Regions from separate parts of the Peribacillus sp. SIMBA_075 genome, predicted to be linked through region 1. Evidence: riboswitches for the same ligand, from Rfam matches in the RefSeq annotation. Region 1 holds a riboswitch; the other holds the start of a gene.
What was found. A riboswitch is a leader RNA that binds a small molecule or an ion and turns the genes downstream of it on or off. The one in region 1 is predicted to bind glycine.
Positions count from the first base shown of each region.

Region 2: another riboswitch for glycine. It lies ahead of SB775_RS07435 (amino acid permease); the one in region 1 lies ahead of SB775_RS11520 (amino acid permease).

Region 1 covers NZ_JAWRYN010000012.1:28,532-36,401, reverse strand. The annotation lists gene SB775_RS11525 (amino acid permease) at 1-1,334, opposite strand, end outside; glycine riboswitch at 1,886-1,964, shown strand; gene SB775_RS11520 (amino acid permease) at 2,164-3,504, shown strand; gene SB775_RS11515 (DUF3311 domain-containing protein) at 3,772-3,972, shown strand; gene SB775_RS11510 (sodium:solute symporter family protein) at 3,969-5,450, shown strand; gene SB775_RS11505 (hypothetical protein) at 5,955-6,239, shown strand; gene argH (argininosuccinate lyase) at 6,250-7,734, opposite strand; gene SB775_RS11495 (ABC transporter permease) at 7,750-7,870, opposite strand, start outside.
Region 2 covers NZ_JAWRYN010000006.1:114,155-122,024, reverse strand. The annotation lists gene glyA (serine hydroxymethyltransferase) at 1-395, opposite strand, end outside; glycine riboswitch at 582-685, opposite strand; gene SB775_RS07435 (amino acid permease) at 1,013-2,392, opposite strand; glycine riboswitch at 2,686-2,742, opposite strand; glycine riboswitch at 2,746-2,845, opposite strand; gene SB775_RS07430 (hypothetical protein) at 3,126-3,368, opposite strand; gene SB775_RS07425 (amidohydrolase) at 4,177-5,364, opposite strand; gene SB775_RS07420 (hypothetical protein) at 6,291-6,458, opposite strand; gene SB775_RS07415 (acetoacetate--CoA ligase) at 6,603-7,870, opposite strand, start outside.

The sequences.
Region 1 (7,870 bases):
TTCAGCATGTAATAACTTACTACGACCAATGCTAGGAAAACGATCCCGACAACCAAGGAAATCCTTGTACTGGGATTGATCCACATACCCACCAGCACCATCAGTAAAAAGGCAATTGTCGCATAATTACTGTAAGGGGCAAACGGCATTTTGAACGGATGTTTCTCCATTTCAGCAGCATTTACCTTTCTGAATTTAAGCTCACTGATAAGTATGACAAACCATGGAATCATTCCGGGTAAAACACTCGCACTGTACACATAAAGGAATAATTCCGGCGGTGCAAGGTAATTCAGGACAACCCCGATACCCAATCCTAATAGTACAGCGATCGTACAATATGCCGGCACTCCACTTTTAGATACTTTTGCAAAGATTTTAGGAGCTTGGCCATTCAATGCCAGCGTGTAAAGCATACGCCCTGCACTGAAGATCCCACTGTTGCATCCGGACATTGCCGCAGTGATTACGACAAAGTTAATGATTCCTGCAGCTGCTGTGATACCGATTTTAGCAAAGGTTGAAACGAATGGACTTCCGATGTCATCTAGTTTATCCCATGGATAAACCGTCACGATGACGAATATAGCGCCAATATAGAAAATTAAAATGCGCCATATGATTGATTGGATCGCTTTTGTTACGGTCTTCGTTGGATTCTTCGCTTCTCCGGCCGCGATGCCGATGAGCTCAACGCCTTGATAGGAAGCCACAACAAGGGAAAGCGCAAAGAAGAATCCTGTCCAGCCTCCCGTAAAGAAGCCGCCATTTGCCCAAAGATTCGATAATCCAATTGCATCTCCGCCATTCCCTATTCCAAAGAAAATAAGGCCAAGGCCGGCAACGATCATCAATACAATCGTTATTATTTTTATAAGCGCAAACCAAAATTCAAATTCCCCGAAAGATTTTACGGAAATGAGGTTGGCTGCCCCCAAGATGATCATGGCGACCACACCTGGTATCCAAGCTGGTAACTCCGGGAACCAATACTGCATATACATTCCAACGGCGATGATTTCGGACATTCCTACGATTACCCATTGAAACCAATTGCTCCAAGCAGTCATATAACCTGCCAAAGGATGTATATAGCTGCTTGCAAAGGATGCAAAAGAACCCGTAGTCGGTTCTAAATATAGCATCTCCCCCATAGAACGCATGATGAAAAATATAAATATACCTGCGATGGCATATGCAAGCATTACAGAAGGCCCTGTCCATTTGATCGTGCTCGCCGATCCCATGAATAACCCGACCCCAATGGTTCCGCCCAAAGCTATCATTTGAATGTGACGTGCCTCCAGCCCTCTCTTTAATTCCTTGTTTGACATGATTAACTCCCCCAGATGCAAAATTAGCAGCAATGCTCTTCCATCCTTACCGCCAATCGACTCTATTTATTATTGTGGTTAGAAATGCCTTATCGTAATCATATAAATAACACTTTAATTTTGTTTTCTTATCTTATAATAGTAAATACTCTGTAAAAACACAAATGTATTTTTCAAAAAAACAGTTGTCAAATATATCTTGGCGATTTTTCCTATCTTAAAATACTTTTTTTTAAAAAGTGAATCAGTATTTTATAATAGTGATTACACAAAAAAAAGAGTAGAAAACAATCACTTCTGCTTTGAACCATTCAAAGTCTTTTCAAGTGAACGTTTAAAAAAATTAAAACCATTTCAATGTGTTATAAACCTCTTATAAGACTGGCTAACTCCCAAAAAAAATTGTTGACCTTCAGAAAAATAGATGATAGAATTCCAATATTATTTTATAAGTATAATGAATGCTTCAGCAGTGGAAGATCACCGCAGACAGACATTTTTACACAACCGCATACAAGCAAGCGATGAATGCTATGGATGACACTATAGCAGGAGCAGCTTCTGGAGAGACTGTACAAGATGCAGCGCCGAAGGATTCACAATCTCAGGCAAAAGGACAGAAGAGTAACGAATGATAAATTGTTATTCTGAACCCTTTAAGAGATTGGTATATCCAATCTCTTTTTTTATTGTCCACTTTGTGATTGGACTTAAAACAACAATCGTGAAAACCATTGGCAAGCTGGGTGAAAAAATCACGTCCTTCTCCAAGACCATGCAGGTTTGAAATCATTCACTACCAAGACTATAAAAGACGGGGGCGTACGAATTGGCTAAACAGGAATTAAAAAGAGATTTAAAAAATCGTCATGTACAACTTATTGCAATAGGAGGAACCATTGGTACCGGTTTATTTTTGGGATCCGGAAAAGCCATACAAATGGCAGGTCCATCCATCATCTTCTCCTATCTAATAATTGGAATTGCCTTGTTTTTTGTGATGAGAGCCCTAGGCGAATTGCTCTTATCCAATGCAGGATATACGTCATTCACTGAATTCGCAACCGAATATGTCGGCCCATGGGCTGGCTTCGTGACCGGTTGGACATATTGGTTCTGTTGGATCATGACCGCAATGGCCGATATCATAGCTGTCGGTGTCTATATACAATACTGGTTCGATATCCCTCAATGGATACCAGCTCTAATATGCCTTGTCATTCTGTTAGGATTGAACCTATTGACCGTTAAGTTATTTGGCGAATTGGAATTCTGGTTTGCCATCATAAAAGTAATCACGATCATCACCTTGATATTCGTAGGAATCATTCTCTTGGCCATCGGCTTCAATACCAATACGGGAACGGTTTCCCTAACGAACCTATGGACTCATGGAGGCATGTTCCCAAATGGAATTTCCGGATTCCTGTTATCTTTACAGCTGGTCGTCTTCTCCTTTGTAGGTGTCGAATTGGTCGGGGTTTCAGCAGCAGAAACGGCGAACCCGAGAAAGAACATTCCGTCTGCCATCAATAAAATCCCAGTCCGGATTTTACTTTTCTATGTAGGTGCCATATTCGTCATTCTCTGTGTCAACCCTTGGACACAACTGAATGCCACGAGCAGCCCATTTGTAGAAGTCTTTGCGCTAATCGGCATTCCTGTCGCTGCGGGGATCATCAATTTCGTCGTTTTGACATCAGCTGCTTCTGCATGCAATAGCGGTTTATTTTCAACAAGCCGAATACTCTATACGTTAAGCAGGAATGGAGAAGCCCCTGCTAAACTGGAAAAATTAAATCAACAGGCTGTTCCTAGCAATGCCTTATTAACATCAACAATCGTTGTATCACTAGGAGCATTGTTAAGCAAACTGATACCGGAACAGGCATTTACCGTTGTGACAACCATCAGTGCCATCTGTTTCATATGGGTATGGAGCATCATCTTGATCTCACATATCAAATATTCGAAAACACGGCCGGACCTAAGAGCCGAATCAACTTTCAGGGCTCCTTTTACACCCTTTATCAATTACGCCATTTTAGGATTATTCCTGTTCATCCTTATTGTTATGCTTTTCGCTGAAGCCACACGGCTATCACTGCTCATGACGCCAATCTGGTTCATGGTCTTGGTGATACTATATAACTATCAGAAAAAAAGATAGTAAAAGGATAAAGCCTTGAACTCTATAAGAATTCAAGGCTTTATCTTTTATCAGCGGCTCTGTTGCTAAAAATATATCAAGCAACTGCATTAAATTTCATATCAAAATAGTGTAAGCTTATATTTATCATCGGTTCCTTATCAAAGAAGGAATATCCGTCATGTATGAATTTTCCATCCAGTTTGGTTCACCCATCCATCAGTGGCACTGAAGTAAAACCCCCATTGTTGGACGTTTCACTTTATTTAAAACGGAGGGGTTTGTTTAATGAAGATTCTATATATCCTTACTCTAGTTCCTTTTATAGGCATACTAGGATTTCTGCCTTTTGTTAATAGAATAGAACCTTATGTATTAGGGATGCCTTTCAATATGTTCTGGATGGCTATGTGGGTGGTCCTTACCTCTGCCATCTTGGGCATCATGTATAAGCTGGATCCCCGGAATCGGGAAGGTGACCAGGAATGAATATTGCCCTCATAATCATTTTAGCTTTTTTACTACTATCGATATTTTTAGGCATTCGTTCTTCAAAAGGAAAAGATATGAACTTGGAACAATGGACGGTGGGCGGACGCGGTTTTGGTGCAATATTCGTCTTCCTGCTGATGGCTGGGGAAATCTATACGACCTTCTCCTTCCTTGGCGGCAGCGGCTGGGCCTATGGCAAGGGCGCACCCGCTCTATATGTTCTTATTTACATTACTTTGTCTTACGTATTATCCTATTGGCTCCTTCCTGAAATATGGAAATATGCCAAAGAAAATAAGCTGATGTCCCAATCCGATTTTTTTGTAAGCAAATATAAGAGTCCCAGTTTAGGAATTTTGGCTGCGCTTGTCGGTGTGGTGTCGATGATTCCAGTGATCGTCGTGCAGCTGAAAGGATTGGGGATCATTGTCTCAGAGGCATCTTATGGTGCAATCTCAATGTCTGCGGCGGTATGGATGGGGGCAATCGGCCTTACCATTTATGTAATGATTTCCGGTATACACGGCTCAGTCTGGACAGCAGTCATTAAAGATATCATGATGATCGCCATTATAGGATTCTTAGGAATTTATCTGCCCATTCATTACTTTGGTGGATTTCAGCCGATGTTCGAAGCAATTGATGCGGCCAAGCCTGGTTTTCTAAAGTTCCCCGAGCAGGGACTTAGCATATCATGGTTCATCTCCACGGTAATATTGCTCGTATTTGGTTTCTATATGTGGCCCCAAGTTTTCAGCGCGGTTTATTCAGCTCGCAGCGGGAAGGTATTTCGAAAAAATGCCATCATCAGCCCTTTATATACGCTCATGCTGTTATTCGTATTTTTTGTAGGGTTTACAGCTATATTGAAAGTGCCTGGACTCGTAGGGGCAGATGCAGACCTCTCATTGCTGCGCCTTTCGATCCAGACCTTTGACCCATGGTTTATAGGTATAATCGGCGGGGCTGGGTTGCTGACCGCATTGGTGCCGGGATCCATGCTTTTGTTGAGCGTCGCTACACTGCTCGCTAAAAACGTTTATAAGGAATTTGCACCTACAGTATCAGATCGCCACGTTGTAAGATTGGCAAAGATCCTTGTGCCAATCATTGCCCTTATAGCCGTCTACTTCACCTTAAACGGCGGCGAAACGATGTCAGCATTAATTCTCATGGGATACAGTCTCATCACACAGCTATTCCCGTCCCTTCTATTTAGTCTGAAGAAGAAAAAGAATCCAATCAATAAATATGGCGCAATCGCCGGCATCATCACCGGATTGGCCATCGTGATCTGCATTACACTCAGTCATTCAACAATAGGGACCCTGTTTCCATCCTTGCCACAAGCAGCGAAAGATTTGAATGTGGGAATCATCGCCTTGGCATTCAATTTCATTGTGATGATAACGGTAAGTCTTGCCCTCAGGAATCATGCGGTTCAGTTGGAACCAAAATCCGTTAACGATATTTGAAGCACTCATTGATGCTGATTATTTTGGAAATCCTGTGAATGAACATCGGAAGGCTCAGTCAAAAGACTGAGCCTTCCTTCGAATAATACAGTAATAATGTCCTTTTTCTTAAGAGTGATTATAGAAAGTTAAATAGCCGTCAAAAAACAATGTCTCATAATAAACTACCAATCTTTTTTGTTTATCATCAAATCCCCTATTTTAACTAATAAATTCATCAAGGTTCTGGCTACTACCAGACCATCCATAGCTAAATCATATCCACCTTTTAATAAGGCTTCCGGATTAAAGCAAAAAGTAATCGATATACAAAAGCTATTAAAATCAGGATAAACCGAACTGAGATCTATTTGACATTAACGTTCCGCCTTATATTATGTATTTTACAAATAATAGCATCGTTTTGGAAATAATCTTCATTTACTATCATTAGGGAAATCTCAGTTGCAATAAAAATCAAAATAAATAGCCACCCTAATAAAGAATGACTATATATTATGAAATATGAACTTTAAAATACATCCCGCATTGCTTTTACTCGCGATTGGAGCAAATACTCGTGAATTTCACGCTTTTACTCGTGATTTTGGTGCAAATACTCGTGAGTTTCATGCTTTTACTCGTGAGTTTGGAGCAAATACTCGTGAATTCCACGCTTTTACTCGTGAGTTTGGTGCAAATACTCGTGAATTCCACGCTTTTACTCGTGAGTTTGGAGCAAATACTCGTGAATTCCACGCTTTTACTCGTGAGTTTAGAGCAAATACTCGTGAATTTCATGCCCGTTAAAACTCATTTCTTAGTAATCCACTAAAGCCTTCCTTCGATCATTCAATGTTTTAACCATTTCCTTATACTCCTGCAACGCTTGTTCCAGTTTTTGTTTTCTATTTACAATCATCCTCGAAACCTCTTTCGGGCTGGGCCCGCCTTGAATGCTTCTAATTTCCACAAAGTATTCTGGAGAGATGATTTTTTTCCATTCGTCTTCAGTTAAATTCACTGCAACGAATTCATTGATGATCTTGTTGATTTCTTGTGTGTCCCAATCATATAGCTCTTTCCCTTCACTTATCGACCGTTTTGCAATTGTACTTGCTATGGAATGGGCTTTTCTAAATGATAACTCGTAATCTCTTGATAGGGTATCAGCTAATTCAGTAACCGTTATACTGGATTTTGCGGCCATTTTTTTTGTATGTTCTTCATTTACTTTCAATGTTGATATGACTGCATACATTAGTTTCATGACACGGCCTGCATTCGAAAAAGCCCGATATAAATGCGGCTGTAAATCATCTTCCGTATCGACGATATCACCAAATGGTGTGTTGTGGATCATATTCATTGCAGCAAGTGCATCACCATACGAACTGCTTGCAATCGAACGGGAATGTTCAATTGATACTGGGTTTCTTTTTTGCGGCATGATGCTGCTAACTTGAACATAAGGATCTGCCACATGAAATGTACCAAACTCCCTTGTCACATGCTGCAAGAAATCTTGAATCCACCTCCCAGTATTAACCATGCACGTCATAATGGCAGTTGCGGTTTCCAATAAATAATCAGCCCCGCCTATCGAGTCATAGGAATTTTCAACAACCGCCTCAAACCCAAGCAATTCAGCGGTACGGTTACGGCTGATTGGAAAACCAGTAGTTGTTAACGCAGCCGCGCCCAGCGGGGATTGGTTCACCGTTTCATAGGCTGCCCATAACCGTCCAATATCCCTTTGAAGAACGTCATAAATGGCTAAAAAGTAATGGCCTAATGTAGTCGGCTGAGCCGGTTGGGTATGCGTGTAACCAGTAATATAGGTTTCTATATGTTTTTCTGCCTGCACCAAGAATGCCTCGCTCAATTGGTTTGCATAGCCGATCAATTGCAGAAGATGACCTCTTATAACAAGCCGATACATCGCAACTCCCATATCATTACGGCTACGGCCGATATGAATCTTTCCTGCGAGCTCGTGACCGATTTCCTCGCCAATCTTTGCCTCCATCATGAAAAATAAGTCTTCGAATTGAGGTTGATAGGTCAGGAGAGTGAGATCTGTTTGAGCCACTTTCCGAATCCCCTCCAGCATGGTTTTCGCTTCTTCTTCTTTAATGATCTTTTGTTCCGAAAGCATGATGACATGTGCCCGATGAATATCGAACATAACATGAAATAAGTAATCTCTTTGATCATTAAAAACAGGCATTAGAAGCTCTTCCGCATATGTTTTTCCGGGAAAAACACTGCCTTCATTTTTGATAAATTCTTCAAGCTTACTCATCTTTGAACCTCCGATTTATAAAGCTTTTTCCGCTTTTATTCCAAAAAACTTGTTCGAAATAAAAAGAACGATAACTATCAGCGTGATTTGAATCATCCCATAGGCAGCTGCCTGCCCCATATTGAACATCCGAAGC
Region 2 (7,870 bases), on a different contig from region 1:
CCTGAAACGCTGACTGGACTTCCATGAGTTAAGTGGCCACCATGTGAAAGGTTCATTCCCATCACCTTATCACCAGGCTGAAGCAGTGCGAAAAAAACTGCGAAATTGGCTTGTGCACCTGAGTGAGGCTGAACATTTGCATATTTGGCACCGAAAAGCTTTGTTAAGCGCTCAATAGCTGCTTGTTCTGCCACATCGACAAATTCACATCCGCCATAATAGCGCTTTCCTGGATAACCTTCTGCATATTTATTTGTCATCACGCTTCCCATGGCCTCTAATACATCAGGGCTAACGAAGTTTTCTGATGCAATCAATTCCAGTGTTTCATGTTGACGTTGTCCTTCCTTCTCAATCGCATCAAAAATGGTAAAATCATTTTGTTGTAAACTCATTTTATTTTCCTCCTAATGTTTTCGCGTAATTCTGAATTTTTACTTAATTCTGAATTTCAATATGGTACTAGACAATTAAGTTTCTTTCCCGCTACAGGCCTACTTTTCTATGAAAACTGTTAATAACAGTATGCTTTACACCCTTTTTTGCACGCAAAAAAGGACAGAAAAGGGTCGTAGCGTTCTCTACCCTTCTCTGTCCTTTTACCTGAGAGTTTAGCTCCATTTTTAATAGAGCCTTTCCCCTTTGGTGGCGTAAATGTTTATACGCGCTCTCCAGAGGTGCGTCCATTTGTGGTTCCATCTACCTGAGAGATTTGTTCCAAGGGTCTTTTTGGAACTTGCTCCTTCGGTGGCTTGTCGCTTTGCACTCTCCCACAACTGTCATCCGCTTATTCAATTTGATACATTTAGAATAGTTGTTGATAATAATTATGTCAAGCATTTTTGAAAGCGCTAACAATGATATTCTGAGATATTTTTTTGAATTTTAATATGATCATCCAGATATCTTAAGCTTTTTATAACGGGCAGATTTTTTACTCACCGAGTTGGAAAATATGGAGCGGCAGCTATCTGGACAAACACCGTTAATGGAATCAAAGGGTTTCTTGCCACTAATTCCCCGCTGCCTCTCTCTGATTCGCCTGATCTACCTGCGTTTTGCGCATCTTATAAATCGCAACCAGCATAATAAACCAAACAGGAGTTACGATTAAGGCAACACGAGTATCGTTCGCAAGTGCAAGAACAACAAGGACGAACGCTAGGAAAGCAAGGATCAAGTAATTGGAAAATGGATAAAGTGGTAATTTAAATTTGTTCATTTTCACTAGATCTGGTCTTGTTTTACGATATTTCAAATGGCTGATGACTGTAATTCCCCAAATAAAAATGAAACATACTGTAGAAATACTTGTAATCAAGGTAAATACTCCTTCAGGCATTAAATAATTCAAAACAACGGAAATTAAAATGACAACCGTTGAAAAGACCAATGCATTGGAAGGTACTTTACGGTCATTAAGTTTTGCAAACGGTACAGGTGCATTTTTATCTTTGGCAAGTGAGTATACCATCCGGCTTGTACTGAAGATTGCACTGTTACATGCCGAAGCCGCCGATGTTAAGACGACAAAATTGATGATACCAGCAGCTCCAGCGATACCTACAGCCACAAATACTTGGACGAATGGGCTTTCCGTTGGGATGATTGCGTTCCACGGATAAACACTCATAATGACAATAAGTGCGCCAATGTAGAAAATTATAATCCGAATAGGAATATTATTGATCGCTTTGGGGATAACTTTTTCTGGATCCTCTGTTTCACCTGCTGTTAGTCCTACAAGTTCAATGCCAACAAACGCAAACACTACCATCTGGAATGAGAGGATAAAACCATTTATTCCATTTGGGAAGATACCTTCGTGACTCCATAGATTCGTGAAACTTGCTGAACCTGAATCAGTGGAAAAGCCTTTAATAATCATGAAAATACCGATAACAATTAGTGCTAGAATAGCTATGACTTTAATTAATGCGAACCAGAACTCCATTTCGCCAAAAAGTTTTACCGTTGCAAGATTCATAAATAGCAGAATGACAAGTGCAATTAATCCTGGCATCCACTGTGGTACAGAGGGAAACCAGTATTGAGTATAAAGACCAACTGCTGTTAAGTCGGCCATTGCGATTGAAATCCAGCAAAACCAGTAGGTCCAGCCGGTTACAAATGCCGCCATATTACCTAAATAGTCTCTTACAAAGTCGACAAAGGAGTGATAGTGCAAATTAGATAAGAGTAGTTCTCCAAGTGCGCGCATGATTAAAAAGCAAATGACGCCTGTAATCATGTAAGCAATTAAAATGGATGGCCCGGCTAAATGAATAGATTTTCCTGCTCCAAGAAATAATCCCGTTCCGATTGCCCCACCAATAGCGATGAGTTGTACGTGCCTGTTTTTTAGCCCTCTATCTAACTTTTGTTCCTGCATACGAATTCCCACTTTCTACTTTTATAGGATACTTGGATTTTTTCCCAATAAAGAGTCTGTCTTTCAATGAGTGTGAATTATTAGCGTACTGGGAAACTGTCCACCACTGTAAGCGCTTTCTTGGATAGGTACTAGATATAGTGAAATAGATCTACCAACCTTTTTGAAAATATAGCGTTAATTGTACAAATCAAAAGATAGACTCATTTATCACAGACCTTAATGCACCTCCTTTCTTTTTATCTTTCCTAATAAAAAAAGGACAGAGGAAAGATAGGGATTTTCCTACCTTCCTCTGTCCTTTTACCTGAGAGTTTAACTCCTTCGGTGGCCTATGGCTCTCTTCAGAGACGCGTCCTATTGTAGTCCTTTTACCTGAGAGATTAGTCCCCTGCTTTTTAGGGTTTGCTCCTTCGGTGCTAAACAATGTTTAGTCTCTCCCACAATCATCATCCGCTGATATAAAGTTGTTTTAATAGTTGTATACTATCGGTTTTTAATGGACATTTCAACGCTTATCTGAAAAAACTTTATTTTCTGAAATTTCACCACAGACAATTTTCAACTTTATGAACAGTATATATTTTAGAAGTTATTAGCTACGAAAAATCAAACTTATTAGCTGCTTTTCCATTTGCAAGGAATCCAAACAAGCTTATGTATAAGCGAAACATTTTTACATTTTTCCGATTGACTATAAGGCTAAATTTTCAAGATAGGAAATTACATAAGTCTATAGTTTTAACATAATTGATGTATGGAAAAAGAGAAAATTCGCGACACGCGAGAATGCTTGCAGCAGTAAAGATTGGTTAGAAGCTTCCTCCCTAAGTTCAGCAGTAGTTGCAGAAGCTTTCTCTTTTGCAACTTCCTCTTTGCCCCCACCACCTGCTATATTAGCAATGATGATAATTGCTAGAACCCATACCCACGACTTCTTTGGTTTCTTTAGTTTGATTTCCTTTTCCTTATCCATTTACCTCTTACCCCCATTTCAGTTTTGCAGACGGACTGTTGTAAACAGAAATAGAATAACATAATTTAGATCAATAAGGTTTATATTTATCATCACGTATTTATTTTCACTTTCTTTGTTAAATCATTATGTATTCGAACCAAATACAAAAAAGGAGGATTTAAGAATCCTTTATTTGGAATTTCGCATGAAAGGGAGTTAATGAATACTCCTAAGTAGTATAGTTTACAGTTTTGTCCAGATTAAAAAGAAAAGACCAAGTATTTAGGAGCTGAAACTATAACTTTTGGTATTGAACCACATCTATCTTTTCGGCCAAAAAACCCAAAGGTAAATAATTATTCTACAATACTTGACGTGTTCACAAAACGATTTTCCATTACTGTTTACCAGCGTCAAAATGGGACTTTAATTTGGTTAGCAGGCACCTTTTAAAACATGTCTATAAAGTATGATCAAATCTATGCCTTACCCTGATAAAATAACAGATTATAAGGGCGTGTTTAGATTTATCAAAACACGCCCTTATAGAAATTCAATTGAAGCATTCTTTTATAAAAGGGGATGATTTATTTGTATTCCCATTCATAAAAATAGGTGAAAATTCGAAGTTATCATTGCCTTTTCCCGTTAGCCACTCCATCCACCATGCATGAAAGTTTCCCTTCACACGGAGAGATCCGACTATCAGCTACAACCCATTCTTTAGCCTTTCTCGGTATCAGTTGCTTATTATCAATAGAATTATCTAATACAGCAAAGCATGTCATCATCTGTACCACGTCTTACAAATATTCTATTCTTTTTCCTAATCTAACTCATAATAACCACAAACAACATATCCTACTGCTTTTGCTGCCACGAGAAGGGCATCTTCATCGATATCAAATTTAGGATTATGATTAAAATAAGGTTTTTCTACTCCTTTAGGTGTACAAGCAATGTAAAAGAAGCAGGAAGGAATTTTTTCAGCATAGTAAGCAAAGTCTTCAGATGGCGGCATTGCTGGAAATTCCTTTACTTCTTTAATATCTTTATCATTTGCATTCTTAAGTGACTCGGCAACCTTTCCTGTTAATTCAGGATCATTATATAAAGGTGGATAGTCATTCGTATAAGTTAGATCACATGTTACACCAAATTCTTCTTCAAGTCCTTTTACAAGACGTTTAACTTCTTTTTCAATTTTATCTCTTGTTTCAACAGTCATATAACGAATATCGCCTTCAAGCTCTACGCTGTCTTTAATTATATTAAATGTTCCTTTTCCATCAAAAGATCCAATCGTAATCACACCAATATCAAAAGGACTTAATCGACGGCTAATAATCGTTTGAGCAGCGGTAACAAAATGAGCACCAGCGACAATGGCATCATTCGCTAGATGTGGTGAAGAACCGTGTCCACCTCTACCTTGAACTTTTAATTTCAAATAAGCCCTGCCGTTAAAAGAATATCCAGCATGATAACCAACAACTCCTGCTTCGTCCATTGGCAGCAGATGGATGCCAAATATATTATCTAAATCGTCAAGCACCCCGGATTCTACAATACTCTTTGCCCCGCCTGGCGGAACTTCCTCCGCATGCTGATGAATAATTTTGATTGTACCTGGAATTTCATCTTTTAATTGAATGAGGCAATCGGCTAAGACTAATAAGTAGGCAGTATGTCCATCATGACCACACGCATGCATAACGCCTTCATTTTTTGATTTAAAGGCTATATTCGTTTCTTCAACGATTGGAAGTGCATCAAAATCAGCTCGAAGACCGATGTTTTTTCCAGGCTTTCCACCTTTAATGGTCACGATAACTCCGTATCCATTACCTACATTAGATTGAACTTCTACGTCCTTTTCTTTATAAAAATCAATAATATATTGAGCTGTCTTTTCTTCTTTAAAAGAAAGCTCAGGATTTTCGTGTAGGTGCCTACGAATTTTAATCATTTCCTCTTTACGGGATTCTAGAATTTCCATTAATTCACTTCTCATAATCTCTTCATTCCTTCATTATTTTTTGAAAACGCCACTATATGTAGCGTTTTACATTTCCAACTGCTAATTATTCTGCAATAGGGTTCCGCTTACTACCAGCGGTGATTTTTTAGAAGCATTAGATGTTTTACCGGCATCTTTTGGCACCAAAAAGATAATAGATAATAGATAATATTAAATTCCAAGTCCAAATTTTGTAATTTTTACTCTTCAACACGAATCATCGCAAGCACGGCTACTAATAACCAAGTGATAACATACCTGATTGGAATGAATAAAATCCACGACCAACTTGTCTTTTTTTCAGGATAAGATCATATGTCAAGAATGAATGTTTTAGATAATTTAACCTTTAATTGATAATAGTTTTTTTAAAAGCATCTGAATATCTCTAAGGTAAATTTGATTATTCCAGTGTCTCTTCCAAATAAATAAAAGTGAAGATGATCTATCCCTGCTCTCCATAATGAGTAAACTTTAGTTCAAATGTGTTTTAAGTTTATCAATTACTCAGGGAAGTTTCACTAACCTGCCTTTTTATAAGCTTTCCCCTTATAAAGAAAAGCTACCGCTAGTTTAGTACATTTGTCCAAAATACCTTATAAGTCAAATTTCTCACCTGATACCAATCTTACTTCTAATGTCTTTTAAGAATGGTACACTAATTTCTATTGCTTTATCTGTTCATTCTTTTAAATTTTTATCCAGAGTTTTTGGAGAAGACATTAATTCATTATATTTCTCGCGCGATACTTCATTAAATCTATTCATTACATTAAACAATTCTTTTTTGGCTTCACCTCAGCCAATTCCTTGTAAATTTTGCTCTTTTATCTTTTCAGTTTCAGTATAAGATGTGAATATAATAGATGTATCGGGATCTTTTGGTGTTTCTTTTGGTAATGAATTAGTTTTGATTTTATTTATGAGTTTTTGTAACTTTTTGGCTCTTCAATGGATGGAATTATATTATAATACCTTTTACTCATTTTCCGACTATCTAATCCAGGTAATACAGCAGTCTCTTCTTGTATTTTGTACTCTAGTAATAGGAATGTTCCCCCATAGTTATGATGGAAACTTTCAGCAATATCTCTAGCAATTTCTATATGCTGAACTTGGTCTTTCCCTTTATATTTAGAAATTTATCACCTCCAGAAACAAAAAAAGACCTTATGAGAATAAACTCATAAAGTCTTATAAAAAAGACGGAGCTTTTTGCTCCGCCTGGGATGTCAGAATATTTTTTTCTCATTCAACTCGAGAGCTAATTCTTTGAAAAACTGAAGCGATTCTGGATTTCCCATGGAGTCTGCATTCACCACTTTATCAAACTCGAAACCTAGCAACACTTTGCGTATCGGTACTTCCATTTTCTTTCCGTTCAAGGTTTTAGGTATTTGTTCAACGACATGGATCTGGTCTGGGATAAAACGAGGGGACACATGTCCTCGGATTTGTTCATTGATTTTCGATGTCAATGCTGCATCCAGGATTTTACCAGGCTTAAGGACGACGAACAGCAGCAAGGAAGAACCGCGGCCAAGCACTTCTCTATCAATGGCAAGGCTTTCCATAACTTCATCGATCGCTTCGACGACGCGGTAGATATCGCTAGTCCCCATCCGTACACCAGAACGGTTAATGGTCGAGTCGGAACGTCCATAAATGACGCAGCTGCCCTTGTCGTCGATCTTTATCCAATCTCCATGTTTCCATATTCCAGGATACGTATCGAAATAACTCTCGTAATATCTTGACCCGTCTTGATCATTCCAGAAGTAAAGCGGCATGGACGGCATCGGTTTAGTAATGACCAATTCACCGACTTCATTAATCAATGATTGACCTTGTTCATCAAAGGCTTCTGCACGAACACCTAATGCCCTTCCTTGTATCTCCCCGATTCTTACAGGTAATGTTGGAACACCACCTACAAATCCGGCACAAACATCGGTTCCGCCACTAGATGAACTGAGCCATATATCTTTCTTGACATTCTCATACACCCATTTGTATCCGTCACCTGACAATGGAGCCCCAGTTGAAAAAAGAGCCTTCAATTTTGTTAAATCATATCTTCCCATTGGCTTGATTCCTAACTTCATGGAATTCGTAAGGAAAGGTGCACTTGTTCCAAAGAAAGTCATGCCTGTGTCTTCAGCCAATTCCCAAAGGGCATCCATATTCGGAAAGGCAGGGCTGCCGTCATAAAGAACAATCGTCCCTTCATTAAGCAAACCTCCCATTAGTAGATTCCACATCATCCAGCCTGTCGTCGTAAACCAGAATACCGTATCCTCGGAAGTCATGCCTTGATGCAATCTTGTTGATTTAAAATGCTCCAATAATATACCGCCATGCCCTTGTACAATTGGTTTTGGCATTCCGGTTGTACCTGATGAATAGAGAATCCAAAGCGGATGATCGAACGGAACACTTTCAAAAGATAATTCCGCCGTTTCTTTTAATAGGTCTTCCCAAGGGATTGTATTTGCCAGAT